DNA from 3 places in the Streptomyces sp. NPDC003248 genome. Region 2 is predicted to be linked to each of the others. Evidence: riboswitches for the same ligand, from Rfam matches in the RefSeq annotation. Region 2 holds a riboswitch; each other region holds the start of a gene.
The links. Region 2 has a riboswitch for S-adenosylmethionine ahead of thrC (threonine synthase). Riboswitches for the same ligand answer to the same signal wherever they lie in the genome.
Positions count from the first base shown of each region.

Region 1: linked by a shared signal. The riboswitch ahead of ACZ3KJ_RS04320 (aminotransferase class V-fold PLP-dependent enzyme) and the one ahead of thrC (threonine synthase) in region 2 are both predicted to bind S-adenosylmethionine.
Region 3: linked by a shared signal. The riboswitch ahead of ACZ3KJ_RS26775 (putative leader peptide) and the one ahead of thrC (threonine synthase) in region 2 are both predicted to bind S-adenosylmethionine.

Region 1 covers NZ_JBVHDT010000001.1:1,014,669-1,024,212, forward strand. The annotation lists gene qcrC (cytochrome bc1 complex diheme cytochrome c subunit) at 1-109, shown strand, start outside; gene qcrA (cytochrome bc1 complex Rieske iron-sulfur subunit) at 106-1,164, shown strand; gene qcrB (cytochrome bc1 complex cytochrome b subunit) at 1,161-2,783, shown strand; gene trpD (anthranilate phosphoribosyltransferase) at 2,929-3,993, shown strand; SAM riboswitch class IV at 4,072-4,188, shown strand; gene ACZ3KJ_RS04320 (aminotransferase class V-fold PLP-dependent enzyme) at 4,372-5,733, shown strand; gene ACZ3KJ_RS04325 (Lrp/AsnC family transcriptional regulator) at 5,865-6,146, opposite strand; gene ACZ3KJ_RS04330 (rhomboid family intramembrane serine protease) at 6,143-6,889, opposite strand; gene ACZ3KJ_RS04335 (hypothetical protein) at 7,062-7,301, shown strand; gene ACZ3KJ_RS04340 (NYN domain-containing protein) at 7,374-8,717, shown strand; gene ACZ3KJ_RS04345 (C40 family peptidase) at 8,939-9,544, shown strand, end outside.
Region 2 covers NZ_JBVHDT010000006.1:397,552-407,095, reverse strand. The annotation lists gene ACZ3KJ_RS17920 (extracellular solute-binding protein) at 1-95, shown strand, start outside; gene ACZ3KJ_RS17915 (DUF3263 domain-containing protein) at 118-357, shown strand; gene otsB (trehalose-phosphatase) at 613-1,497, shown strand; gene ACZ3KJ_RS17905 (alpha,alpha-trehalose-phosphate synthase (UDP-forming)) at 1,461-2,888, opposite strand; gene ACZ3KJ_RS17900 (glucosyl-3-phosphoglycerate synthase) at 2,996-3,940, opposite strand; SAM riboswitch class I at 4,110-4,277, shown strand; gene thrC (threonine synthase) at 4,296-5,579, shown strand; gene ACZ3KJ_RS17890 (MoaD/ThiS family protein) at 5,669-5,944, shown strand; gene ACZ3KJ_RS17885 (cold-shock protein) at 6,397-6,600, shown strand; gene groL (chaperonin GroEL) at 6,990-8,612, shown strand; gene ACZ3KJ_RS17875 (glycerophosphodiester phosphodiesterase) at 8,807-9,544, opposite strand, start outside.
Region 3 covers NZ_JBVHDT010000013.1:81,914-91,457, forward strand. The annotation lists gene ACZ3KJ_RS26755 (dipeptide ABC transporter ATP-binding protein) at 1-960, opposite strand, end outside; gene ACZ3KJ_RS26760 (ABC transporter permease) at 957-1,880, opposite strand; gene ACZ3KJ_RS26765 (ABC transporter permease) at 1,877-2,836, opposite strand; gene ACZ3KJ_RS26770 (ABC transporter substrate-binding protein) at 2,840-4,459, opposite strand; gene ACZ3KJ_RS26775 (putative leader peptide) at 4,667-4,798, opposite strand; SAM riboswitch class IV at 4,818-4,931, opposite strand; gene ACZ3KJ_RS26780 (porin PorA family protein) at 5,356-6,396, shown strand; partial or broken gene ACZ3KJ_RS26785 (universal stress protein) at 6,584-6,949, shown strand; gene ACZ3KJ_RS26790 (Rv1733c family protein) at 7,459-8,064, shown strand; gene ACZ3KJ_RS26795 (DUF1876 domain-containing protein) at 8,211-8,498, shown strand; partial or broken gene ACZ3KJ_RS26800 (hypothetical protein) at 8,632-9,351, shown strand.

The DNA.
Region 1 (9,544 bases), on a different contig from region 2:
CCTCGGGCCGGTCAGCGAGGGTCTGTTCGGCTGGATCTTCGGTCTCGGCGGACTGATCGCCGTCGCCGTGTGGGTCGCCGCCCGGACCGCAAAGGCCAAGAAGTCATGAGTAGCCAAGACATTCCAGAAGAGAACCTGCCCGCTGAGCAGGGCCGCGCGCACGGTGCGGTGGACGTGGCGGACGAGCAGCACCCGTTCGCCGACCCGGGGCTGCCGCCCCACGAGCACCGGATCCAGGACATCGACGAGCGGGCCGCCAAGCGGTCCGAGCGTACGGTCGCCTTCCTGTTCACGCTGTCGATGCTGGCCACCGTCGGCTTCATCGCCTCGTACGTGGCGATCCCGCACGACCAGTCGGTCTACATCTTCCCGCTCGGGCACATCAACGCGCAGAACTTCGCGCTCGGCCTGACGCTGGGTGCCGCCCTGTTCTGCATCGGCGCCGGCGCCGTCCACTGGGCCCGCACCCTGATGTCCGACGTGGAGGTCGCCGACGAGCGGCACGCGATCGAGGCGTCGCCCGAGGTCAAGGCCAAGGTCATGGCCGACTTCAGGGACGGTGCGCAGGAGTCCGCGCTGGGCCGCCGCAAGCTGATCCGCAACACGATGTTCGGTGCGCTGGCCCTGTTCCCGCTCTCCGGTGTCGTGCTGCTGCGCGACCTCGGCCCGCTGCCCGAGGACAAGCTGCGCCACACGCTGTGGTCCAAGGGCAAGCTGCTCGTCAACATGAACACCAACGAGCCGCTGCGTCCCTCGGACGTCGCGGTCGGCTCCCTCACCTTCGCCAAGCCGGAGGGCCTGGAGGAGACCGACCACGACTTCCAGAACGAGATCGCCAAGGCCGCCCTGATGATCGTCCGGATCGAGCCGGACGACATCAAGGACAAGCAGGAACTCGAGTGGTCGCACGAGGGCATCGTGGCGTACTCGAAGATCTGCACCCACGTCGGTTGCCCGATCTCGCTCTACGAGCAGCAGACGCACCACGTGCTGTGCCCCTGCCACCAGTCCACCTTCGACCTGTCCGACGGTGCCCGAGTGATCTTCGGCCCGGCCGGCCACGCCCTTCCGCAGCTGCGCATCGGCGTGAACGACGAGGGGTACCTCGAGGCGCTCAGCGACTTCGAAGAGCCCGTCGGTCCTGCCTTCTGGGAGCGCGGATGAGTAACAACGACGACCGCCGCAAGGCACCCGCGGGCGAGCGGGTCGCCGACTGGGCGGACGGCCGGCTGGGGATCTACTCCCTGGCCAAGGCCAACATGCGCAAGATCTTCCCGGACCACTGGTCCTTCATGCTCGGCGAGATCTGCCTCTACAGCTTCATCATCATCATCCTCACGGGTGTGTACCTGACGCTGTTCTTCCACCCGTCGATGAACGAGGTGGAGTACCACGGCAGCTACGTCCCGCTCCAGGGCCAGCTGATGTCGGAGGCGTTCAGCTCGACGCTGGAGATCTCCTTCGACGTCCGCGGTGGTCTGCTCATCCGGCAGATCCACCACTGGGCGGCGATCATCTTCCTCGCCGGCATGTTCGTGCACATGATGCGCGTGTTCTTCACGGGCGCGTTCCGCAAGCCGCGTGAGATCAACTGGCTGTTCGGCTTCCTGCTGTTCGTCCTCGGCATGTTCACCGGTTTCACCGGCTACTCGCTCCCGGACGACCTGCTCTCCGGCACCGGTGTCCGCTTCACCCAGGGCGCGATCCTGTCCGTGCCGATCGTCGGCACGTACATCTCGATGTTCCTGTTCGGCGGGGAGTTCCCGGGCGGCGACTTCGTCGCGCGGTTCTACTCGATCCACATCCTGCTGCTGCCGGGCATCATGCTCGGTCTGGTGGTCGGCCACCTGATCCTGGTCTTCTACCACAAGCACACGCAGTTCGCGGGTCCCGGCCGGACCAACAAGAACGTCGTCGGCATGCCGCTGCTGCCGGTCTACATGGCCAAGGCCGGAGGCTTCTTCTTCCTGGTCTTCGGTCTGATCGCGGCGCTCGCCGGCATCGCGTCCGTCAACCCGATCTGGGCCCTGGGCCCGTACCGTCCGGACCAGGTGTCCACCGGCGCCCAGCCCGACTGGTACATGGGCTTCGCCGAGGGTCTGGTCCGCGCCATGCCGGGCTGGGAGATCAACTTCTGGGGTCACACGCTGGTCCTCGGCGTGTTCATCCCGCTGGTGCTCTTCGGTCTGTTCCTCGGTGTGATCGCCCTCTACCCGTTCATCGAGTCTTGGGTCACCGGCGACAAGCGCGAGCACCACATCCTGGACCGCCCGCGCAACGCCCCGACCCGTACGGCCTTCGGTGTCGCCTGGGTCACCGGCTACATGATCATGCTGATCGGCGGTGGCAACGACATCGTCGCCACCCACTTCCACCTGTCGATCAACGCGGTCACCTGGTTCGTCCGGATCGGCTTCTTCGTCGGCCCGGTCATCGCCTTCGTCGTCACCAAGCGGATCTGCCTCGGCCTCCAGCGCCGCGACAAGGACAAGGTGCTGCACGGTCGCGAGACCGGCACCATCAAGCGCCTGCCGCACGGTGAGTTCATCGAGGTGCACGAGCCGCTCAGCCAGGAGCAGCTCTACACGCTCACCGCGCACGAGCAGTACGCGCCGGCCGAGATCGGCCCGACGGTCGACGAGAACGGCGTCGAGCGCAAGGTGAAGCGCACCGAGAAGGTCCGCGCCAAGCTGAGCGAGGCGTACTACGGCGAGGAGAGCCAGATCGCCAAGCCGACCGTCGAGGAGTACAGGGAGATCACGAGCGGCCACGGCCACCACTGATCACTGCGTCGCCACGCAACCGCAGAAGGGCCCCGTCCGGTGTTCGGACGGGGCCCTTCGCCGTTCCCCGTGGCTGGATAGGGTGGGACCCGTTGAGACGCGTGTCCCGTCGGAGCGGGACCACCATGACACCCAGGAGCGGCTTATGAGCGCTGTGACCCCCGCTGGAGGCGACACCGCGGCGGGCCGTTCCTGGCCCGTCCTGCTGAACGGTCTGCTGGACGGCCGGGACCTCTCCTCGGAGGAGACCGCCTGGGCCATGGACGTGATCATGCGCGGCGAGGCGACCGACACCCAGATCGCCGCCTTCGTGGTGGCGCTGCGGGCCAAGGGCGAGACCGTGGCGGAGATCAACGGTCTCGTACGGACGATGTACGAGCACGCCAACCTGATCGAGGTGCCCGGCCCCACCGTCGACATCGTCGGCACCGGCGGCGACGGCGCGAAGACGGTGAACATCTCCACCATGGCGTCGATCGTCGTCGCCGGAACCGGCGCGAAGGTCGTCAAGCACGGCAACCGGGCCGCCTCCTCCGCGTCCGGGGCATCGGACGTCCTGGAGCAGCTGGGCGTCAATCTGGAGCTGACGCCGCAGCGGGTGAGCGAGGTGGCCGAGGAGGCCGGGATCACCTTCTGCTTCGCGGTCAAGTTCCACCCGGCGCTGCGCCACGCGGGCGCCGCCCGCAAGCAGCTGGGTGTCCGCACGGTGTTCAACGTCCTCGGCCCGCTCACCAACCCCGCCCGGGTGCGTGCCCAGGCGGTCGGGGTCGCCGACCCGCGCATGGCGCCGATCGTCGCCGGCGTCTTCGCCGAGCGCGGCCACTCGTCGCTGGTGTTCCGGGGCGACGACGGTTTCGACGAGCTGACCACCACCTCCACCTCCCGGGTGTGGATCGTCCGCGACGGCAAGGTGACCGAGGAGACCTTCGACCCGCGGCACGTCGGCATCGAGCTGGTGTCCGTCGAGGCGCTGCGCGGCGCCGACCCCTCGTACAACGCGCAGGTCGCGCGCCGGCTGCTGGAGGGCGAGCGGGGGCCGGTGCGGGACGCCGTCCTGCTGAACGCCGCGGCGGCGCTGATGGCGCTGGAGCCGACGGACGCACCGCTGGCCGAGCAGATCCGCGCCGGCATGGAGAAGGCGGCGCGGTCCCTCGACTCCGGTGCGGCCGCGCGGGTGCTGGAGCGCTGGGTGGCGGCCAGCAACGCCTGACGACAGGGCCTGGGAAGCGGTCCCGCGATCCGGACAGGAGTTGCGGGACCGCGATCGTTTACCGTACTTTCCTCCTCAGGTCATGAGTGACAGTCATGAGGCCCCGGCCGACTGTCCGGCAACCCTCCGTCCGTGGCGGGGTGCCCCGGGTGAAGACCAGGCCGTGGGCAGCAAGGCCCACGGCAAGCGCGGACCCCTCGCACGCTTTTGATTCAGCGGCGGGGCAGGGGTCCTGGTCGTCGAGGAGCCTCCCGTGAGCAAGCGAATGCGATAGGGCCGCAGAGCCCCGCCTCCGCATACCCCTCTTTCCTCTTCCCTCCGTGCCGTCGACGCGCTGTCCGGCACGGCGGTTCGACGCGTCCTCACGGGAGTTCCGCCATGTCCGTCTCCACCGCTGCCTCCGCCCAGTCCGTTTGTGCCCCGCTGCCCGTTCTGGGCCGGGATGTCACCGTGCCGCTCGTCACCGGCGGGGAGGTCACCTACGCCGCGCTCGACTACGCGGCCAGCGCCCCCGCCCTCCAGCGCGTCTGGGACGACGTGGCGGCCTACGCCCCGTACTACGGCAGCGTCCACCGCGGCGCCGGCTACCTCTCCCAGCTGTCCACGGACCTCTTCGAGAACGCCCGCCGGACGGTCGCGGAGTTCCTCGACTGCCGCGACGACGACCAGCTGGTCTTCACCCGCTCCACCACGGACTCCCTGAACCTCCTCGCCGCCGCCCTCCCCGCCGGCTGCCAGGTCTTCGTCTTCGAGACCGAGCACCACGCCTCGCTGCTGCCCTGGAAGGACGCCCGGGTCACCTACCTCGACGCCCCGCGCACCCCGCGCCAGGCCGTCGAGACCCTGGAGCGCGCGCTCGCCGAGCGCGACCCGTACGGCCCGGCCCTGGTCTGCGTGACCGGCGCCTCCAACGTCACCGGCGAGCTGTGGCCGGTGCGCGAGCTGGCCGCCGCCGCCCACGCCCACGGAGCCCGGATCGTCCTGGACGCCGCCCAGCTGGCCCCCCACCACCCGGTGTCCGTGCGCGACCTCGACGTCGACTGGGTCGCCTTCTCCGGGCACAAGCTGTACGCCCCGTTCGGCTCCGGCGTCCTGGCCGGCCGCGCCGACTGGCTGCGCGCCGCCGAGCCGTACCTGGCCGGCGGCGGCGCCAGCCGCAAGGTCACCCGGCGCGAGGACGGGGGAGTGGACGTGGAGTGGCACGACAGCGCCGCCCGGCACGAGGCGGGCTCGCCGAACGTCATCGGCGCCTACTCCATCGCCTCCGCCTGCAAGACCCTGACGGAGGCGGGCTTCGACACGCTGGTCGCCCGGGAGCGGTACCTCGTCGAGAAGGTGCGTGCGGGGCTGGCCGAGGTCCCCGAGGTGCGCGTGCTGTCCCTCTTCGGCGACGACGCCCCCCGCGTCGGCGTGATCTCCTTCGTCGTCGAGGGCTGGAACAGCTCCCACTTCGCCGCCGCCCTCTCCGCCGAGTACGGCATCGGCGTCCGCGACGGCCTCTTCTGCGCCCACCCCCTCGTCCGCACCCTCCTCGGCAGCGACCCGCGCAGCCAGGGCGAGTGCGGCGCCCCCGAGGCGGCGCCGGGCGAGAAGTCCCTCAACGCGATCCGGGTGAGCTTCGGCGCGGGGACGCCGGACGAGCACGTGGAGCGTTTCGTGACCGCGGTGAAGGAACTGGTCGGGAGCGGCGCCAAGTGGCAGTACCGCACGGAGGACGGCCGCTGCGTCCCGGCGGTGTGAGGCAGCCGACGTCAGGGACAGCACCGCAGGGGCGCGGGGCCGTGTCGACATGCGGCTCCGCCGCGTGGGCGCGACCAGCCACAGCCGACCGGCAGCCGCACACACGCTCCGCGCCCCCAGGCGCTCCCGCGCTAAGAGTCCAGCCCGATGGCGAACGCAGCCTCGAGATCATGCTGCGAGTACGTCCGGAAAGCGACATGCGTGTCCGTCGCCTCGACGCCGGGGATCTTGCTGATCCGCCCGGGGATCACCTCGGCGAGGTCCTCGTGCCGCCGCACCCGCACCATGGCGATCAGGTCGTACGTCCCGGTGACGGAGAAGACCTCGCTCACGGACTCCAGCGAGGCGATCGACTCGGCGATCTCGGGGATCCGGTCCACGCTGGTCTTGATCAGGACGATCGCGGTGATCACGGCTGGTTCTCTCCCTCGGGGGCCGGGGCTCGGGCGGCTTTCACTCTAGTCGTCCCGTTGCGCCCGGCCCACGCGCAGCCGAAGCCCAGGCCGAAGCCCAGCAGGTGGGCCAGGTAGGCCACGCCCGGCCCCGGGCCCGCCCGCCCCGCCGCCAGCCATTGCAGGGCCGCCCAGAAGGGCAGCACCACCCACGCCGGGAAGCGCAGCGGCAGGAAGAGCAGGAACGGCAGGAGACTGGTGACGCGCGCCCGGGGAAAGAGGTGGAGGAACGCGCCGAGCACCGCGGAGATGGCCCCCGAGGCGCCGACCAGGGACTGCCCGGAGCCGGCGTGGGCGGCGGCGTAGCCGAGCAGGGCCAGGTAGCCGCAGCCGAGGTAGAAGAGGGCGAAGCGGAGGCGGCCCATCCGGTGCTCGGTCATCGTCCCGAAGACGTGGAGGAACAGCATGTTGCCCAGCAGGTGCACCCAGCTGCCGTGGACGAAGAGGGCCGTGGCGGGGGTGAGGGCGGCGCGCGCGGACCCCTCGAACAGCTCGGCCGGGATCACCCCCCACCGGCGGAAGTAGGCGCGCCGGACGGCCGGCAGCTCCTCCGCGGTGCCGTACCCCGCGTCGAGGCCCGAGGCGGGGCCGGCCAGGAAGATCACACAGCACAGGGCGATCAGTCCGTACGTCACCGGCGCCGCCGGCCGCCGGACCGCTCTGCCCACGCTCCGGCTGACGGCGCCGCTCCAGTCCCTGATCATGAGTACAGAGCATGACGTAACGGGACGTACGTCCATGGACCGCCTCGCCGCCGTGGACGGATGGGCGGCGAGTACCCGCCAGGCCGTAGGGTTACGAGCCACACGGACCGGGGAGCCCTTGGGCGCGCCCCGGCGCCGGAAGCCCGACACTAGAAGGAAGCGGACGGTCACGATGACGGTTCCCCTGCCGACCGCCACGACGCGGTGGCGCTGCACGCTCTGCGGCAACCTCACCCGGTTCGACGTGACGCGCTCGTCGAAGGTCGTGGAGTACGTCCACCTCGATCTCGCCGGCGAGCCCACGGTCGAGGAGCGCGAGGTGGTCAGTGAGACCATCGAGTCGGTGCGGTGCCGTTGGTGCAACGCCGTGGACCAGGTGGAACTCGTGGACAGGCCGGGCGCCGGCTCCTGACGACGGGGGCCCTCCCGTTCGAGAGAAGTCGAGAGCGGGGGAGGGCCCGGCTCAGAAATTGGGGTGTGACGGATGGTGGAGAGCGCAGGCGGGGGGCCGGGCGACGGCGCCGCTGAGGTGCTCGACCGTCCGCTGCCCGACGGTGTGCGCCGCCGGGTCGTCCAGATCGTCTCGGACGGCTTCGGAGGGCTGACCGTCGCCGAACTGCCCGCCCAGTTGCGGCAGTACGCCCGGTTCGCCCCCAATCGGCGGGCGAAGTTCGCGGGCAACGCGATGGCGGCCGCGCTGGAGACGGACACGCTGTTCCGGCAGCGCATCGCCGAGAAGTTCAGAGAGGCCCAGCCGGAACTGGCCGGCGCCCTCGACTCCGGCTCGCCGCCCCCGGCCGCGGACCCGCTCGACGTGGCGGCCGCGGCCTACGTGCTGCGGCCCGTCGACTGGGTGAAGCTGGTGACCGCGGCCGGCGAGGAGGCGCAGCGGGCGGACGCCGAGCGCGCCGGCGAGGAGAGCCGCGCGGAACTGGAGCGGCTGCGCGACCAGCTCTCCCAGGCCCGCGCGCAGACCCGCGCCGAGACCGAACGGCTGCGGGCCGAGCTGGAGACGGCGAGGAAGGAAGCCGAATCGCTTCACCGCAAGCTGCGTTCGGCGCTCAGCGACGTCAAGCGCGGCGAGGCCGCGCTGCGCAAGGTGCAGGGCGAGATAGAAGCGGTCCGTACCGAGGGGCAGGCGCAGGTGTCCGCCGCCGAGAGCGAGACACGGCGGCTGAAGGCGCGGCTCGGGGAGGTGGAGACCGCCCTGGAGGCCACCCGCAGGGCGGCGCGCGAGGGGCGCAGCGTCGAGGACATGCGGGTGCGGCTGCTGCTGGACACCGTGCTGGACGCGGCCCAGGGGCTGCGCAGGGAGCTGGCGTTGCCGCCCGTGTCGGTCCGGCCGGCGGAGACCGTCGACGCCGTGGAACCCGGACGGATGACCCCGAAGGACATCGCGGCCCGGGCCCTGTCGGAGAACGACCCCGCGATCCTGGACCAGTTGCTCGCCCTGCCGCAGGCGCACCTCGTGGTCGACGGGTACAACGTCACCAAAACGGGTTATCCGCAGATGCCACTGGAGAAGCAGCGGCTGCGGCTGCTCGGGCAGCTCTCGCAGCTCGCCGCGCAGACCGGCGCCGAGGTCACCTGCGTCTTCGACGGGGCCGAACTGGCCGCGCCGGTGCTGCTGGCGCCGCCGCGCGGGGTGCGGGTGCTGTTCTCCAAGCCGGGCGTCACCGCCGACGAGCTGATCCGCCAGCTGGTGCGGGCCGAACCGCCCGGCCGTCCGGTCATCGTCGCCTCGACCGACCGCGAGGTGGCCGACGGGGTGGCCCGGGTGGGGGCGCGGCCTGTCGCGTCTGCGGTACTCCTCAAGCGACTGACCTGATAGCGACCTGATGGTCAACGTACAGGTTTAATGCCCGAATTGGTGGAATCGTCACGCAACGTAGCGTCAATCGAGCATTACCACACGTGAGTTGCCGTAAAGAATGCGTTGCGTCACCGACTTTTTTGGTGCGAGGATTTGAACTGATCACAGGATGGTCACTAGGGTCTGCCATCGAACCTCCGCACGAGTGATCACTCACAAGAAGGAGCTCGTCCTCCGTGGCGTCCCACCGTCGACCCAAGCAGCCGAGCCGCGCACGTGTGACCGTGCTGACCACCGCGGCCGCCGCGGCTGTCGTCCTGAGCTCGCAGGCCGCCAACGCGGCCCCGAGCGAGAAGCTCACGAAGGACGAGGTCAAGACCAAGGTCGACAAGCTCTACGAAGAGGCCGAGAAGGCCACCGAGAAGTACAACGGCGCCAAGGAGAAGCAGGAGACCCTCCAGAAGGAGATCTCCGCCATCCAGGACGACGTCGCCAGCGGCCAGGAAGAGCTCAACGAGCTGCGCGACAGCATCGGCCTCGCGGCCGCCGCCCAGTACCGCACCGGCAGCATCGACTCCTCCCTCCAGCTCTTCCTCTCCTCCGACCCGGACGACTACCTGGACAAGGCGTCCACCGCCGACCAGCTCAGCGCCCAGCAGGTCGAGGCGCTGAAGAAGATCCAGGAGAAGCAGCGCGAGCTGGCCCAGGACCGCGCCGAGGCGTCCGACAAGCTCAAGGACCTCGCCTCCACCCGGACCGAGCTGGGCAAGAAGAAGAAGGAAGTCCAGGCCAAGCTGGCCGAGGCGCAGAAGCTCCTCAACACGCTGACCGCCGAGGAGAAG
Region 2 (9,544 bases):
TCGGCCAGGCCGTGACCGCCGACGGCAGCCCGGCGGGCGTCCTCGGCCAGATCGAGGCGACGGCGACCACCGCGGAGAGCGGCGCCACCGGCTGAGCCGTTGGGTTACGGTGCGGGCATGCAGCGGCCGGAGGCGGAACTGGGGGCGAGGGAGCGGGACATCCTCGCCCTGGAACGGCGCGGGATCTCCGCGCCCGGAGCGAAGGAACGGGCGATCCGTGAGGAGCTGGACCTGTCCCCGGTCCGTTACTACCAGCTGCTCAACGCGCTGCTGGACGACCCTCGGGCGCTGGCCCACGATCCGGTCACGGTGAACCGGTTGCGGCGCGTGCGGGAGGCTCGGCGGGCCGAACGCTGACGCGGTGCGGCCCGCGGTATGCGGGGGCTCCGCCCCCGCACCCCCGGTCGGCCCTGGACGGGCCTCGTCCTCAAACGCCGGACGGGCTGAGTTGCCCCGGCCGGGGCTGTGAGGGGCCGTTGCTCTTCGAAGGCCGGGCGGGCTGGGTTGCGGCGGCCGGCGCTGTGAGGGGCCGCTGCTCTTCGAAGGCCGGACGGGCTGGGTTGCCCCGGCCGGTGTTGTGAGGCGGCGGCTGCTGCCGGTTATCGTCGCCGTATGGGCACCCCAGAGACGTACTCCACGGAACCCGCACTCCCCGAACCCGTCACCGCCGCCGGGCGGGAGGCGTTGCGCGTGATCCTGGCGCGGCCCGCCGGGACGCTCGTCGGTCTGGACTTCGACGGCACGCTCGCGCCGATCGTCGAGAACCCGGACGACGCGCGGGCGCACCCGGACGCCGTTCCCGCCCTCGCGCGGCTCGCCCCGAAGGTCGCCTCGGTCGCCGTCGTCACCGGGCGGCCCGCCGCCGTGGCCGTGCGCAACGGCGGCTTCGCCGGTGTGCCGGGGCTGGAGCACCTGACCGTGCTCGGCCACTACGGGGCCGAACGGTGGGACGCCCGGACCGACACCGTCAGCGCCCCCGCCCCGCACCCCGGCGTCGCCGCGGCCCGTGCCGAGCTGCCGGGCGTGCTGGAGGCGGCCGGCGCGTGGCGGGGGACCTGGGTGGAGGAGAAGGGCCGGGCCGTCGCCGTGCACACCCGCCGGGCCGAGGACCCGCAGGCCGCCTTCGAGGCCGTACGGCAGCCCCTCGGCGACCTCGCCGCCCGCCACGGACTGATCGTCGAGCCGGGCCGGATGGTCCTGGAGCTGCGGCCGCCGGGCGTGGACAAGGGCGTGGCGCTGCTGGAGCACGCCCGCGAGACCGGCGCCGAGGCCGTGCTCTACGCCGGTGACGACCTCGGCGACCTGCCCGCCTTCGCCGCCGTGGAGAAACTCCGCTCCGACGGCGTCCCCGGCCTGCTCGTCGCCAGCGGCAGCACGGAGGTCACCGAACTCGCCGAGCGCGCCGACCTGGTCGTCGACGGCCCGGCCGGCGTGGTCGGTCTGCTGCGGGCGCTGGCGGATCAGCTGGCCCGCGTCCCCCGCAGCGCCTCCAGCTGATCCAGGAACCACCGGGCCGGAGGCAGCGCGGTCGCGGCGGCCGCCAGCCGCTTGGTGCGCTGCGCCCGCTCCTCCGGCGCCATGGTCAGCGCCTCGTGCAGGGCACCGGCGGTCTCCAGGACGTCGTAGGGGTTGACGGTGAGGGCGTCCTCGCGCAGCTCGCCGTACGCGCCGGCCTCCCGGGACAGCACCAGCGCGCAGCCCCGGTCGGAGACGACCGGCACCTCCTTGGCGACCAGGTTCATGCCGTCGCGGATGGGGTTGACCAGCGCCACGTCCGCGAGGCGGTACGCCGCCAGGGAGCGGGCGAAGTCGTCCTTCACGTGCAGCACGACCGGGGTCCAGCCCGCGGAGCCGTACCGCTCGTTGATCTCCCCGGCCAGCCGCTGCACCTCGGCCGTGTAGTCGCGGTAGACGGCGAGGTCCTGGCGGGAGGGGTAGGCGAAGGCCACGTGGGCGACCCGCTCGTGCCACTCCGGGTGGTCGTCGAGGAACTGCCGGTAGGCCAGCAGACCGCGCACGATGTTCTTCGACAGCTCGGTCCGGTCCACCCGGACGATCACCTTGCGGGCGCCGCCGTCGGGGGCCGTGCCGATCTCCTCGCGCAGGGCCGCCAGGCGTTCCTCGACGTCCCGCTCGCGGGAGCGGACGCGCAGGAAGTCGGCGTCGGCGCCCAGGCCGTGCACGCCGATCTCGGTGCCGCCCGTGCCGCCGGTGAACTCCTCGCAGCACGCGGCGAACGCGTCCGCCCAGCGGCGGGTCAGGAAGCCGAGCCGGTCCGCGCCGAGCATGCCCCGCAGGAGCTGGACGCGGATGTCGCCGGGGAGCAGCCCGAAGTAGTCCACCGGCGCCCACGGCGTGTGCGAGAAGTGGCCGATGCGCAGGTCGGGGCGGAGCTCGCGGAGCATCCCCGGCACCAGGCACAGGTGGTAGTCCTGGACGAGGACCGCGGCCCCCTGCGCCGCCTCCTCCGCCAGCGCCTCGGCGAAGGCCCGGTTGTACGTCTCGTACGAGGCCCACTGGCGCCGGAACTCCGCGTCGAAGACCGGCTCCAGCGGGGTCAGGTACAGCAGGTGGTGGACGAACCACAGCACCGAGTTGGCGATGCCGTTGTACGCGTCGGCGTGCACGTCGGCCGGGACGGGCAGCATGCGCACGCCGTCCTCGCCGACCCCGCGCCGGACCGCCTCCCGGTCGCCCTCGGACAGCGCCGAGCACACCCAGAGGGCGCCCGCGTCCGGGCCGATCGCCGACAGCCCGGAGACCAGCCCGCCGCCACCGCGTCTGGCGTGCAGCGAGCCGTCCTCGCCGACGGTGTACGAGACCGGGCCGCGGTTGGACGCGACCAGCACCTGAGCACCCTGAGCAGCAGGACCGTGCGTGGAAGCCATACGCCTCAACCTAGCCCGGACTCGATCCGCTCAAACGTACGGACGGGGGGCGTGAACCGGTCGTGTCCGGCCGTATACGGCGCGTCCGCCGGGGCGTCGTCGCCGGGTCACGCGACCTTGCGGGTCGCGTACTCGGCGATCTCCGCCATCGGCGGCCGCTCCTCCGTGTCGACCGAGTAGGTGCGCGGCTCGAAGCCGTCCGCGCCCCGCTCGAACTGGGTCAGGGACGGGCGGACGAGGTGCCCGCGGGCCAGCCGCAGCTGCGCCGTGCGGTAGATCGCCGCGGCCATCCGGCCGAGCGCCTGCCCGTCCTGGTGGCGGTGCTTGCGCACCCCGACGTCGACCTGGGCCAGCGCGTCCAGGCCCACCAGGTGCAGGGCGTCGACCAGCATCCCCAGCTCCACGCCGTACCCGACGGGGAAGGGCAGCTGCTCCAGCAGGCGGCGGCGGGCCGCGTACTCGCCGCCCAGCGGCTGCACGAACCCCGCGAGCTGCGGCCAGTGCATGTTGAGCAGCGGGCGGGCCATCAGCTCCGTCACCCGGCCGCCCTGGCCGGCGCCGCCGGCCAGCGGGCGGTCGTACATGGCCTTGACCAGGTCGACGCCCGGATCGGTGAGCAGCGGGCCCACGATGCCCGAGACGAAGTCGGAGGAGAACTCCTTCAGGTCGGCGTCGACGAAGCAGACGATGTCCCCGGTGGTGACCAGCAGTGAGCGCCACAGGACCTCGCCCTTGCCGGGCACGGCCGGGAGGCGGGGCAGGATCGTGTCCCGGTGGACGACCCGGGCCCCGGCCGCCGCGGCCACCTCGGAGGTGCGGTCGGTCGATCCCGAGTCGACGACGACGATCTCGTCGACCAGCGGTACCTGGTGCATGAGGTCGTGGCGGATGACGGAGACGATGTCGCCGACCGTCTCCTCCTCGTTCAGCGCGGGCAGCACGACGGACACCGTCTGGCCCGAGGCGCGCTTGGCGGCCAGGATCCGGTGCAGCGGGCGATCGGTCACGGACCAGGAGCGGGCGGCCAGCCAGCGCTCGACTTCTTCCAGCACGGTCTGCGGCTCCTCACTGTTGTGATCACACCAGGTACACGCGAGGTGACAGTGTGATCCATCTCGCGGTTCGGACGTCTCCCTCAACTGTCCTGGCCTTCGGTTACAGTCTTGAACAACGCGGATGACCATCGCATGTCCGGGGTCGCCCGCGCTCACAACCACATACCGCTCATCCAGAGGGGCAGAGGGACACGGCCCGATGAAGCCCCGGCAACCCTCCAGCCGGTCTCGTACGGATCGCTGCCACAGGCAGTCGACGATCACCGCGAGGCTCCCGGCTCGGGAAGGTGCCAATTCCGTCTCACGGCGAGATGCGTCGTGGGGAAGATGAGGAGAAAGGGCCTCGCCTCACATGGCTGCGCAGACAGTTGCAAGCACCACCCCCTCCGTCGATCTCGGTCCGGCCGCGGCGCTCTCCTGTCGCGAGTGCGGTCACCGCGTGCCGCTCGGCCCGGTCTTCGCCTGCGAGGAGTGTTTCGGCCCGCTCGAGATCGCCTACGACTTCTCCGGGTACGACCCGGAAGAGCTCCGCAAGCGCATCGAGGCGGGCCCCGCGAACATCTGGCGCTACGCCCCGCTGCTGCCCGTCCCGGCCGACGTGGCGGACAAGCCGAACATCAACCCCGGCTGGACCAAGCTCGTCCAGGCCGACAACCTGGCGCGCGAGCTGGGCGTCGAGGCCGGGAAGCTCTTCGTCAAGGACGACTCCGGCAACCCGACGCACTCCTTCAAGGACCGTGTCGTCGCCCAGGCCCTGGAGGCCGCCCGCGCCTTCGGCTTCACCACCCTCTCCTGCTCCTCCACCGGCAACCTGGCCGGCGCCGTCGGCGCCGCGGCCGCCCGCGCCGGCTTCCGCTCCTGCGTGTTCATCCCGCACGACCTGGAGCAGGGCAAGGTCGTCATGGCCGCGGTCTACGGCGGCGAACTCGTCGGCATCGAGGGCAACTACGACGACGTCAACCGCTTCTGCTCCGAGCTCATCGGCGACCCGGCGGGCGAGGGCTGGGGCTTCGTCAACGTCAACCTGCGGCCGTACTACGCCGAGGGCTCCAAGACGCTCGCGTACGAGATCTGCGAGCAGCTCGGCTGGCGGCTCCCGGACCAGATCGTGGTGCCGATCGCCTCCGGCTCGCAGCTCACGAAGATCGACAAGGGGCTCCAGGAGCTGATCAAGCTCGGTCTGGTCGAGGACCGGCCGTACAAGATCTTCGGTGCGCAGGCCGAGGGCTGCTCCCCGGTGTCCGTGGCCTTCAAGGCCGGCCATGACGTGGTCCGCCCGCAGAAGCCGGACACCATCGCCAAGTCCCTCGCCATCGGCAACCCGGCCGACGGCCCCTACGTCCTCGACATCGCGCGCCGCACGGGCGGTGCGGTGGAGGACGTGAACGACGAGCAGGTGGTCGACGCGATCAAGCTGCTGGCGCGGACCGAGGGCGTCTTCGCCGAGACGGCGGGCGGTGTGACGGTCGGCGTCACCAGGAAGCTGATCGAGGCCGGTCTGCTGGACCCGACGCTGACGACCGTCGTGCTCAACACCGGAGACGGCCTCAAGACGCTGGACGCGGTCGCCGGGACCGGGCTGACGGCCACCATCCGCCCGAACCTGGAGTCGTTCCACGAGGCCGGTCTCGCCTGAGAGAGGCCGTTGTACGTCTGCGGGCCGCGGGGGCTGGTCGCGCAGTTCCCCGCGCCCCGCTGGGCGCCTACCCGTCCGGAGGAAACACCGTGAGCGTCACCGTCCGCATCCCTACCATCCTGCGCACCTACACGGGCGGTCAGGCCGAGGTCGCCGCCGAGGGCACGAACCTCGCCGAGGTCATCGCCGACCTGGAGAAGAACCACACCGGTATCGCCGCGCGCGTCCTCGATGACCAGGGCAAGCTGCGCCGGTTCGTCAACGTGTACGTCAACGACGACGACGTGCGGTTCGAGCAGGGGCTGGAGACGGCGACCCCGGACGGCGCCGGCGTCTCGATCATCCCGGCCGTCGCCGGCGGCTGACGCCCACTCCCTACCCACCGGTAGTAACCCTCGGTAACGCCGATTACCCAGAGTTCATCGAATTGCCTCCTCCGTAAGAGAAGCGGAGGAGGCAATTCAATGTGGTTGAGCACGGTACAGTTGGGGAACGCGCCGCCCATCGCATGCCGAACGCATATGAGCCCGGACTTCACATGCGGTGAGAAGTAGCCAAAGTGTGCAGGTCTTTTGCGCCTTCTGTTCCCTTTATGTGGCCCGAATTGCCCTGAATTCGGGAGAATTCTCACCATATTCCGGACCGTCGACGTCCAGAATTCTCGTCCGATTGACCTGTTGCAGACGGCAGTGGGGCAGATACATTCAGCCGCGGTCGACGCGTTCCGGCGCACGCCTCCAATCAACTGGGGGGTGAGGTCTGACCCGGATCCGCGAAGTGTGGATCTGTGCAAGGGCCAGTAATAGGGGAGTTAGGCATGGCTCAGGGCACCGTCAAGTGGTTCAACGCGGAGAAGGGGTACGGCTTCATCGCGGTCGACGGTGGTGCGGACGTCTTCGTCCACTACAGCGCGATTCAGATGGACGGCTACCGCACCCTGGAAGAGGGCCAGCGGGTCGAGTTCGAGATCTCGCAGGGTCAGAAGGGCCCGCAGGCCGACATGGTTCGCGTCACCGCCTGAACGATTTTCAACGTTTTTCGACGAAGGGCCCGCACCCCGACGGGGGTGCGGGCCCTTCGTGCTGCCCGCCCGCGCCGGGGCGCTCCGGGAGGCCTTCCGCAGCGCCGGGCGGGCCGGGACGCTCCGGTCCGGGGGCCGTGCGACCGGGGTGGTGCAGGTGCCTTCGTCCGGTTCGCGCCGGGGACGATCCCCCCGAGGCGCTTGCACTCGGCATGCCCGAGTGCTAATCATTGGCGTTAGCACTCTGAAGGTGAGAGTGACAACGAAGGACCGGGTCGGTGAGGCCCGCAGGCCGGGTGGGGAAGGAACCACGAGGCAGGCGAGCCGTCCGTCGCGGGCGCGGGCGCGGTCCGAAGGAATCACCCCCAGTCCTGGAGGGACCACTTCACATGGCCAAGATCATCGCGTTCGACGAGGAGGCGCGGCGCGGCCTCGAGCGCGGCATGAACCAGCTCGCGGACGCCGTGAAGGTGACGCTCGGCCCCAAGGGCCGCAACGTCGTCCTCGAGAAGAAGTGGGGCGCGCCCACGATCACCAACGACGGTGTCTCCATCGCCAAGGAGATCGAGCTCGAGGACCCGTACGAGAAGATCGGCGCCGAGCTGGTCAAGGAAGTCGCCAAGAAGACGGACGACGTCGCCGGTGACGGTACGACCACCGCGACCGTTCTCGCCCAGGCCCTGGTCAAGGAGGGTCTGCGCAACGTCGCCGCCGGTGCCAACCCGATGGCCCTGAAGCGCGGTATCGAGAAGGCCGTCGAGGCCGTCTCCGCCGCCCTGCTGGAGCAGGCGAAGGACGTCGAGACCAAGGAGCAGATCGCCTCCACGGCCTCCATCTCCGCCGCCGACACCCAGATCGGCGAGCTCATCGCCGAGGCCATGGACAAGGTCGGCAAGGAAGGCGTCATCACCGTCGAGGAGTCCCAGACCTTCGGTCTGGAGCTGGAGCTCACCGAGGGTATGCGCTTCGACAAGGGCTACATCTCGGCGTACTTCGCCACCGACATGGAGCGTATGGAGGCCGTCCTCGACGACCCGTACATCCTGATCGCGAACTCCAAGATCGCGAACGTCAAGGACCTGCTCCCGCTCCTGGAGAAGGTCATGCAGTCGGGCAAGCCGCTGCTGATCATCGCCGAGGACGTCGAGGGCGAGGCCCTGTCGACCCTGGTCGTCAACAAGATCCGCGGCACCTTCAAGTCCGTCGCGGTCAAGGCCCCGGGCTTCGGCGACCGCCGCAAGGCGATGCTGAACGACATCGCCATCCTCACCGGCGGCGAGGTCATCTCCGAGGAGGTCGGTCTCAAGCTCGAGAACACGACCGTCGACCTGCTGGGCAAGGCCCGCAAGGTCGTCATCACCAAGGACGAGACCACCATCGTCGACGGCGCCGGCTCCTCCGAGCAGGTCGCGGGCCGCGTGAACCAGATCCGCGCCGAGATCGAGAACAGCGACTCCGACTACGACCGCGAGAAGCTCCAGGAGCGCCTGGCCAAGCTCGCGGGCGGCGTGGCCGTCATCAAGGCCGGTGCCGCCACCGAGGTCGAGCTCAAGGAGCGCAAGCACCGCATCGAGGACGCCGTCCGCAACGCGAAGGCGGCCGTCGAGGAGGGCATCGTCGCCGGTGGTGGCGTGGCCCTGCTCCAGGCCTCCCAGGTCTTCGAGAAGCTGGAGCTCGAGGGCGACGAGGCCACCGGTGCCGCCGCCGTCAAGCTGGCGCTCGAGGCCCCGCTGAAGCAGATCGCGGTCAACGCCGGCCTCGAGGGCGGCGTCGTGGTGGAGAAGGTGCGCAACCTGACCCCGGGCCACGGCCTGAACGCCGCGACCGGCGAGTACGTCGACCTGGTCGCCGAGGGCATCATCGACCCGGCGAAGGTGACGCGCTCCGCGCTGCAGAACGCCGCGTCGATCGCCGCGCTGTTCCTCACCACCGAGGCCGTCATCGCCGACAAGCCGGAGAAGGCCGCTGCCCCGGCCGGCGGCGGCATGCCGGGCGGTGACATGGACTTCTGATCCTCCCGAGGATCGGACCCGTCCGCGGTACCGAGGGCGGCATCCCCTGTTCCCACAGGGGGTGCCGCCCTCGGGCGTTCCCGGGCAGGGGCAGGGGCAGGGGCCGGGGCCGCCGGCCTGCCGTGCCCGCCCCCCGCCGCCCCGCCGCCCCGCCGTGCCCGCCAGGACCGCCCGGCGCGGCGGGTGATCCCCCGTCAGCCCTGTCCCAGCGCCTTCCCGATCGTGTCGGGGACGTCGGTGGTGATGCCGTCCGCGTGCCAGTCGCGCAGGAGGCGGGCCGGCCCGGCGGTGTTCACCGTCCATGGCCACACCTTCAGCGGCCGGCCGTGCGGGCCCTTCAGGGCCTGCGCCTTGCGCACATAGCCCTGGGTGAGGGCACGGTGGTCCGGGTTGATGACGTCCACGAACGTCGCGTACGACGCCAGCTCGCCCGACGACGGGGTCTCGTCGCAGATGCCCAGCTTGATGTCGGGACGCCTGGCGCGGACCTCCTTCAGGGCGCCGGCCAGGAAACTGATCACGTAGAGGCGGTCGTCGACGTGGTGGGCGTCCAGCCAGCCCTTCCGGTCGAGGACCTTCAGGATGTCCCGGGTGACGCCGGGGAAGTTCCCCGGCCACTTCACCTCCAGCAGCAGCCCCTGGCCGTTGCGGTCGAGCCGGTCGAGCACCTGGCCGAGGGTCGGGATACGGGCCGACGCGTACGCGGTCCCCTTCCACTGGGGCGAGGCCCCCGCGCGGAGCCTGCCCAGTTCCGCCATGGTGAAGTCGCCCACCTTCCAGGGGGAGCGGTGGGGGAAGACCGTGCGGACGTCGGTGGTGCGGACGAGGTCTTGGTCGTGCATGACGACCAGGACGCCGTCCTTGCTGCGCTGGATGTCCACTTCGACCCAGTCGACGCCGGCCCGGTCGGCCCGGTCGATGGCTTCCAGGGT
Region 3 (9,544 bases), on a different contig from region 2:
GCTGACGTCGTCCACCGCGCGCACGGTCCGGGCCTCGCCCCCGGCGCGCGGCAGCCTGAACTCCTTGACCAGGTTGCGCGCCTCGACCAGGGGCGTCGCACCCGCCTTCGGCGCGGAGGCCGGTGTGCGGGGCCGGGCGGTGGCCAGGCTCGGGGCGCCGGCCAGCAGGTGCCGGGTGTACTCGTGCCGGGGGTCGGCCAGGACGTCACGGGTGTCGCCCGCCTCCACCACCCTGCCCCGCTCCATGACCACCAGGCGCTGGGCCCGGTCGGCGGCCACCCCCAGGTCATGGGTCACGAGCAGGATCGCGGTGCCCGACTCCTCGGTGAGGTGCTGGAGGTGGTCGAGGATGACGCGCTGCACGGTGACGTCGAGCGCGCTGGTCGGCTCGTCGGCGACGATGAGCCGGGGCTTCGCGGCGATGGCCACGGCGATCAGCACCCGCTGCCGCATGCCGCCGGACAGTTCGTGCGGGTACTGCCGGGCGCGGACGGCCGCGTCGGGCAGCCCGGCCCGTTCCAGCACGGCGACCGCCTCGACGGCCGCCGTACGGCGGGTCGCCAGACCGTGGATGCGCAGCACCTCGGCGACCTGCTCGCCGACCCGCTTGACCGGGTTGAGCGAGACCGTCGGGTCCTGCGGGACCAGCCCGATCTGCGCGCCCCGCACGGTGCGCAGCTCCGCCTCCGACAGGGTGGCGAGGTCGTGCCGGCCGAAGCGGACCGTGCCCGCGTCGATCCGGCCGTTCGCCGCCAGCAGCCGGGTGACGGCGTGTGCGGTGGTGCTCTTGCCGGAGCCGGACCCGCCGACCACGGCGGTCACCTGCCCGGGCCACACGTCGAGGTCCACGCCCCGCACGGCCGGTACCGTGCCGCCCCGGGTGCGGTACGACACGGACAGTCCACGGATCTCCAGCAGTGGTGTGGTCACGTCCTCACCGTTCTCGTGTTCGTCGCTCATCGCTGCCGGGACCATTCGCCGTCCAGCGCCCTGGCGACGCGGTTGGTGGCCAGCACGGTCGCGGCGATCGCCAGACCGGGCAGCGCGGTCAGCCACCAGGCGTTGGCCAGGTAGTTGCGGCCGTCGGAGATCAACGTCCCCCATTCCGGGGCCGGCGGCGGCGCGCCGTAGCCGAGGAAGCTCAGCGCCGACACGGCCAGGATCGAGGCGCCGAAGTCCAGCGTGGCCAGGACGATCACCGGGCCGGCGGCGTTGGGCAGCACGTGCCGGCCCAGCACCGAGTACCAGCGGGCCCCGCAGGAGCGGGACGCCTCGACGAACACCGCCTGCCGTATCCGCAGGACCTCGGCGCGCGCCACCCGGGCGAAGGAGGCGACGCTCGCGACCCCGACCGCGACCGCCACCTTCACCGTCCCGTACCCGAGCGCGGTGACGAGGGCCAGCGACAGGAACAGCGCGGGGATGGAGAGGAGGACGTCCACGAAGCGCATCAGCACGTCGTCCACCCAGCGGCCCACGAACCCGGCGACCACGCCGAGCAGACCGCCGACCACGAACGCGACCAGGACCGCGATCAGCGTGGCCTTGAGGGACAGCTGGGCGCCGTGCACCACACGGGAGAACACGTCGCGTCCCAGTTCGTCGGTGCCGAACCAGTGGCTGCCGCTCGGGCCGCGGAAGTTCTGCGACGGCACCCCCTTCAGCGGGTCCTGCGAGGTGAACAGGTCCGGCCGGAACGAGGCCAGCACCACCAGCACGAGGACGGCGGCCGACAGCAGCAGACCGGGGCGGCGCAGCAGGAACCGCAGCACCTGCCGTACATCGGCCCGACGGCCCGGTTCCGCGGGGTCACCGGCCTCGACCGGGCGGGCCGGGCCGAGGGCGGCCTCGGCCCTCTCGTCGACAAGGCTCTGACTCATGCGAAGCTCGCCCTCCTGTCCGAGGCCACCACGATCCGCGGGTCCAGCAGCGGATAGACGAGGTCGACGACCAGGTTCGTCGCCACGAAGATCAGCGACCCGAACACCACCACCCCTTGGACCAGCGGGATGTCCTGGGCGGTGACCGCCGCCGCGGTCACCCGACCGAGGCCGTCGCGGGAGAACACCGTCTCGACGACCACCGAGCCGGCGATCAGCTGCCCGACCAGCAGGCCGACGACCGTCAGCGCGGGAAGCGACGCGTTGCGCAGCGCGTGCCGCAGATGCACCCGCCACCGGCCGGCGCCCTTGGCGCGCGCGGTCTCCACATAGGCCTGGTCCAGGGCGGTGAGCAGGCTCTTGGCCAGCACCTGCGCGATCTGCGCGCCGGTCGGGACCGCCAGCGTCAGGGCCGGCAGCACCAGGCCGCCCAGCCCGTCGTTGCCGAACGCCGGGAACCAGTGGAGCCGGAAGGAGAACGCCTCGACGAGCAGCAGGCCCACCCAGAACGTCGGGACCGACACCCCGAGCGGGGGCAGCGACAGCAGCAGCTGCCGCAGCGACCGCCGCGAGGTGTACGTCGCCACCACCGCGAGACCGCCGCCGAGCACCACCGCGAGCAGCAGCGCGGCACCGGTCAGCTGGAGTGTCTGCGGCAGCGCGTCGGCCAGCGTGGAGGTCACCGGGCGGCCGGTGGAGACCGCGTCGCCGAAGTCCCCGCGCACGGCCCGTCCGAGATACTCGGCGTACTGCGCGAGCACCGGCTTGTCGAAGCCGTACTCGTGCCGCAGCGCGGCGAGTTGGGCCGGGTCGACCTGCCCGGAGTCCATCCCGGCACCGGCCATCGCGGTGACCGGGTCACCGGGCAGGTAGTCCAGCACCAGGAACGACACCGTGTAGGCCGCCCACAGCACCCCGACCGCCTGGGCCAGCCGTTTGATCACATAGCGGCGCATACGCTAGCCGATCCAGGTGTCGTGCAGCTGGATCCGGCTGCCCGAGTCGAAGGCGAGGTCGTGCACCTTCTTCGACACGCCCAGCTGGGTCTGGAGCTCCACCACCGGCACGTTGTACGCGTTCCGCACGAGCAGTTCCTGCGCCTCGGCCACCAGCTGCCCGCGCCGGGCGGTGTCCGTGGTCGCGGCCTGCCCGGACAGCACCGTGTCCAGTGAACTGGCGGGCAGCCGGTAGAAGTTGCCCAGCCGGGTGGAGAAGGAGCTGCGCAGGATGTCGGGGTCGGAGCGGGTCACGTTGCCCCACACCACGTCGAAGTCACCCGACTGGAGCGTGGTGGCGAACTGGCTGACCTGGAGCTGCTTGAGCACCACGTCGACGCCGACGGCCTTCAGCTGCTGCTGGACCAGCTCCAGTGCCGGCTGGTTGGTGGTCGCGTTGGGGAACCAGGTGATGGTCAGGCTCAGCTTCTTGCCGTCCTTGGTGCGGACGCCGTCGCCGCCCGCCTTCCAACCGGCCGCGTCCAGCAGGGACTTCGCCTTGGCCGCGTCGAACGCGAGGTCCGCGGAGAGGTCGGTGTAGTCGGGTGTGGTGTGGGCCAGGACACTGGTCGCCGGCTCGGTGCCGGTCGGGAAGACGGTGTCGGCGATCTGCTTCCGGTCGACGGCGGCCAGGATCGCCTGGCGCACCTTGGTGTCCTTCAGCACGGGCCGCGCGTTGTTGAGCCCCAGTCCGAACACCACACCGGGGTTGGCCCGGCGCTGGAGGGTGACCTGACCGCCCTTGAGCGCCGCCTCGTTGGCCTTGCCGACGCCGCTGATCGCGTCCACCTGCCCGGACTGGAGGCTGCCGGCCCGGACACCCGCCTCGGGCACGACCTTGAACACCAGCTTGTCCAGGTAGGCCTCGCCCTTCTTGGACCACAGCGAGGAGCCCCAGTCGTACCCGGTGCGCTTGGCCAGGGTGATCGACTGGTTCTGCACGTACTGCTTCAGCACGAACGGTCCGGACCCGATCACGCCGTCGCTGCACTTCTGCTGCGGGCTCTTCTTCGCGCTCGCCGACGACTCGATGCCCAGCGAGTGGGTCGACGTCGCCTGGAGGAACTGCGCGTTGGGCTCCTTGAAGGTCACCCTGACGGTGAGCGGGTCCACCACGGTGGTGCTCTTGACGCCGCTCAGATAGCCCTGGGCGAGGGACCCCAGGGCGCCGAGCTTCGGCACCGCGTCGAAATTGTCCTTCACCACCTGGGCGGTCAGCTCGGACCCGTCGCTGAAGGTGACCCCCGACCGCAGATGGAACGTGAACGTCGTCGCCTCGGAGTCGACGTCCCAGCTCTCGGCCAGCCACGGCACGATCTTGCCGGTCTCGGGGTCCTGGTCGGTCAGGGAGTCCACGGTCTGGCGCACCGAATAGATGCTCTCGTTGCTGCCGACCTGCTGCGGGTCCACGCAGCCGGAGTCGGAACCCACCGCGAAGGTCAAGGTGCCGCCGGACGTCGGCCGGCCGGTTCCGCTGCCGGAGCCGTCGGCGCCCGACCCGCAGGCGGTCAGCAGAACACTGGTGGTCAGCAGGGCGGCCAGGGGCGCCCATCGAGAGGCTCTGAAATCCGGGAGTGCTGTCACGGAGGGGTTCTCCTACTCGTGTCACCAGGCACGGGGTGCTGTGTGGGGCACGGCCGTGCATGGGCGTGCGGCCCCGGCCGGATCGACACCGGCGGTGGGGGAGCGCTGTACAGACGGGGGTCAGGGACGGCACCGGGAACGGCGCCGGGAAAAGCACGAAGCACGCGTGGGCCGGTGACGGACGTCAGCCGGCGGCGGACGAGCTCGTCAGGGCCGACAGAGGCAGCTGGTCGAGCGCTTCAGATCGATGTGGCGCCGGCGTGAGAGCCGGGAGAACGCTGTGGCGTCGGCGAAGGGGACAGCCAGGTCAACGCCGTGTCGCACGCCTGTCCTCCCCATCTCCGGCCCCCGTCCCGGGGCCACGCGCTTGCGGGAATCGTCGGTGATCCCGCCGGGCTTTCACCTGGAGCACCCCACCGCGTGGGAGGGTTGCCGGTCAGCGAGCCAGGGCTTGACGCTGACACTCAATGCCGGTCGCGATGGTACGGAGCGGTCTTGTCGTACGTCAATGCCGTACGGGGGCGCCGACCTGTCCGCCCCCGACCCGGACGGGCCGCTGCCCGACATCGAGCCCGGCGAGGACGAACTCGACGCCCGACGCGGCACGATCGCGGTCGCGCACCGCACCGGCCGAGCGGCCCTGATCCGCAAGTGGCGCGAGCCGGCGACCGAACGGGGTCTGTCCGTACGGCAGGACTCACCGGAAGTTGTTTATCGATCGCTCAGTCTAGGAAGAGGTCCCCATCGATCCGTGGCTCGATCTGTTGAATTCGATCACCCTGAATGCCAATAAGCCACTCATGGTCGGATGTGTTGACGGCATCATCCGACCCCCCTACCTTCTTAGCGCTCGCTAAGTTCTTTTCCGTCTGCGGAAGCTCCCCTGAGGAGAAGTCATGCGAAGAACCAGCTGGGTACTGACCGGATCGGCGGTGATTCTGGTGGCGGCCTCGGCCGTCACACGGTTCACGGTCTATCCCGCACTGCACCAGGTGCCGGCCGACGCCAAGAGCACTTTCCGGTACGAGGGCACGGCCACGCTGCTCAACGCGACAGCCCTTCAGGCGGGTGACCCGGGCAAGGCCTTCCTCAAGGACGTGCCTGTCACCTTGGACCGCAGTATCGAGGTCGAAGACACACACGGCCGGACGGCCCTGGTCTCCGACGACGCGGTGCTGCGCGGTCCGAACGGCGCGGAGTTGAGCACCTCCACGCATCTGTGGGCGCTGGACAGGCGCGACCTCACCGAGCGTGCCGCACCGGCGGGTTCCGGGGCCGAGAAGCACGAGGGACTCGTCCTTTCCTGGCCTCTGGAACCCGAGAAGCGGGACTACCGGTTCTGGGACACCGGTACGCGCAGCGTGTTCCCGGCGACCTACGAGGGCGCGCAGTCCGTCAACGGCCGCGAAGCCTACGTGTACGCCATCACGTCCGACGGGCCCCTTGCCGACCCCGCCACACTGAAGGCCCTGCCGCCCGCCTTGCCCCGGGAAGCGGTGGTGGGCCTGGTCTCCGCCCTGCCGGAGGCGCAACGCCCGCCACAGCAGACACTGGACGCACTTCCGGCAACGGTACCGCTGACCTACACGACTGCCACGAAGCGGCAAGGCTGGGTCGACGCGGAGACCGGGCTGTCACTGGACGGCACGCTGCATCAGACGGTTCTCGCGCGGACACAGAGCACGGAGGGGCCGGTGACGCTCTTCCCCGTGAGCGATGTCGACGTCCGCGGCGCCCAGGCTTCGGTGCGGCACCAGACCGACGACGCGACCACGACCGCCCGGCTGCTGTGGCTCCTCCGCACGGGTGGCCCGCTCGCCCTGCTGGCCGTGGCCCTGCTGCTCACAGCCCTGGCCCTGTGGCTGGCCCGCCGCAGGGTCCGCTCGGCCACCGGCGCCGACGAGACCGACACGGGAGTCCCGACCGCGGCGCTGTGAGGCGGGCAGAGCGTGGGTCCTCGGCAGGTGTGGTGAAACCGTGGCGTGGCGGTGTCCGGTGGCACGGGTGAGGCTGGAAGGAGCGTGAACCGTCGGCGGCGCGGAGTTCACCTGGAGGCGCCATGGCTGATGCGGACGGGCGTCGGCCGATCGTGGTGGGCGTCGGCCCCGATCCTTCGCGGCGGCTCATGCGGCCGCGGCGGTGGACGCGGCGTTCGAGGAGGCGGCTCTGCGCGGAGCGCTCCTGAGGGCCCCGTACGTGTGGCATCCGCCGGTCTTCGGTGTCCTGGACGAGGCCGCCACCGTGCGGGAACGCCGCCGTGTGCTGTCCGAGACGGTCGCGGGCCGCACGGCGGCGTACCCCGACGTGGAGCTGCACCACGAAGTCGTCCGCGGCCACCCGGTGCACGTCCTGACCGAAGCCTCGGAACACGCGCTGGGCCTGGTCGTGGGAACCCGGGGGCGCGGTGGATTCAAGGGAATGCCGCGCGGCTCGGTGAGCCAGGGGGTCCTGCACCACGCCCACTGTCCCGTCATCGCGGTCCCCGTGTGAGCCGCATGAGTGACCGACCTGCGCAGCGGGTCGGATGGAACGCACCGGTACGGACCCGCGGGTGTCTCGCGGAGGCAGGGACAAGGCGAGGGCGCTGCGTGCCGCAGCCGCCCTGCCGGTGGGCACCACTCGGCCTCGCCGGCGGCCCGGTGGGCAGCGGCCGGGCTCCCGGACGAGCCGTCGGGGCTCACCGTGACGACCGGCCGCATGGCAGCGGCCTCCGTCTCGTAGGAAGCTGGGAAGGACACCGCGAGGGTGGACGCATCCGGTCGCGCGGGTGGTCCGGGTCTCGCGGTACCGCATGATGCGCCGTGTCCCGTCGCGGTCGTTCCCCGCAGGCGACCGACGTGCCCGCGAGCGGTGAGGACGGACCGGGCTCGGCGGCCGGTTTCGCGGGGCCGGAAACCGGACCGCAGGGACGTTCGGCCCTGTGACCTGAGTGCCCTGCTGTCCGATGATGGGACCAAGGCGGTGGGGGACCGGACCAGCGACCTGCTGGAGGCCGACTCATGAGCGCACACGGTTCGCCGTACACATCCGGTCCGCACCCGGCGCGCAACGACCGCACGCCGAAGGGAACGAACCCACTGAGGCGTACCTCCGACAGGATCGAAGCCTGGTTCCGACGTTTCCTGATGGTCGTCCTCGTCCTCGGACTGCCGGCGGCAGCGGTCGGCGCGGGGCTGACGGCGTACGAGTCGTCCCTGCGCACCGTGCACGCCCAAGCGGCGGAACGCCGGCAGGTCACCGCCCGGCTGACGACGGACGCCGGGCGCGACGACGACATGGCGAGCCAACCGGCCCGGGTCCGCTGGACCGACGGCAGCGGCGTCGTGCGGACGGGCACCGCCTACGTGGATCCCGGAACCCGCAAGGGCACCGCCGTACGGGTGTGGGTGGACCGGCACGGAACCCTCACCACCGCGCCGACGAGCCCGCTCAACGCGAAGACCACCGGCTGGTTCGTGGGCGGCATGGCGGCCTTCGGCGTGGCCGCCGGGGTCTACGCCGCGGGTGTCGGCATGCGGGGGGTGCTGGACCGGAGGAGGTACGCGCGGTGGGACGCCGAATGGGACCTGGTGGAGCCCGCGTGGTCCGCGCGCTTTCGCCGGTGACAGCGCCATGGCCATGTTTTCTCTGTGGGAGGGGGCGCCCGGCGCCATGTCGAGGAGCAGCCGGCGGCCGCCGGCGCACCGCCCCCGGTGCCCGGACGGACCGCATCCGGATCACATCGGTCCGTACCGAGGTGAGGAGGAAAGCGATGCCGCACACCGTGGAATGGAAGGTCCGTCTCCACGTCTTCGAGGACGACGAGGGGACGACGAAGGCCCGCGTGGTCCTGGACACCGGTGCCACGGCGCTCACCGGCCAGGGTGCCGCGCACTGCCATCCGGCCGACAGGAACGTGCCGGAGATCGGCGACGAACTGGCGGCGGGCCGGGCCCTGAACAACCTGGCCCAGCAACTGCTGAACGCCGCCGAGAAGGACATCGTAGGAATGGGCGCGCCCCGGCCGATCACCCGGCAGGCCGCCGGATGGCCCACGTGACCGACGGCGGCGCAGCACCCCGCCCGACACGGGCGTCCGGTTCCGGGGCTGACGTAGGCAGTCTCCGGCGGGAGCAGCCCACCGCCGAGGCGCGGCTCCGGGATCGCGCACCGCCGAGTCGAGGAGGACTCCGGTGAGCCGACGGGCACCGTCCGACGAACGCGTGACAGCCCTGGTCCGCGACGCCACGGCCGCCCGTCGATGCACAACGCCCAGCCGTGGCGCTTCCACTACGTCCGGCACAGCCGCGTGTTCGAGGCGCGCGCCGACTTCGAGCGCGCCATGCCGCACTCCGACCCCGGCACCCGCGCCCTGCACATCGGCTGTGGTGCCGCCCTGTTGAACCTGCGGGTCGCCGTGGCCCACGAGGGCCGGCGCCCGCAGACCCGGCTCCTGCCCGACCTCACCGCCCCGGCCCTGGTCGCCGACGTGCGGCAGACCGGCCCCGGCGGTGGGAGCGACCTCGGCGCGCTGCATCCGGCGATCCACCGGCGGCACAGCAGCCGCGTCCCCTTCGAGGAGCGGGAGATCCCCGCTGCCGTGCGGGAGACGCGACGCCGCCGCCTTCGAACAGGCCCCTCGGCCGGCCGTCCTCAGCACGCGGCACGACCGCCCGGACGACTGGCTCCGCGCCGGTCAGGCCATGGAACGCGTCCTGCTGCTGGCCACCCTCCAGGGCCTGTCGTGCTCCCTCGTCACCCAGCCCCTCGAATGGACCGACCTGCGCTGGCCCCTTCGTGACCCGATGACCGGGACGGGCCACCCCCGGATGGTGCTGCGCCTGGGATACGGGCCGAAAGGCCCGGGCACTCCACGCCGCCCGGTCGCGGAGGTCCTCGACATCCAGCCCTGACGCGTCCGAGGGACCGCCACCGGCACGGCGCCGGTCCACGCGTGCGGGTCAGCGCGGTCTCCGGCCGCTCCGGAGCGGCGTCCTCGCCGTCGAGCCGGGGCCCGCCGCCGCGTCCAGGAGCACCACGTGCCCCGGTTGCGCGGCGGCCCGTCCGCGGAGCGACGCTGCCGCGCCATGTCGCGGCGCGACGCGG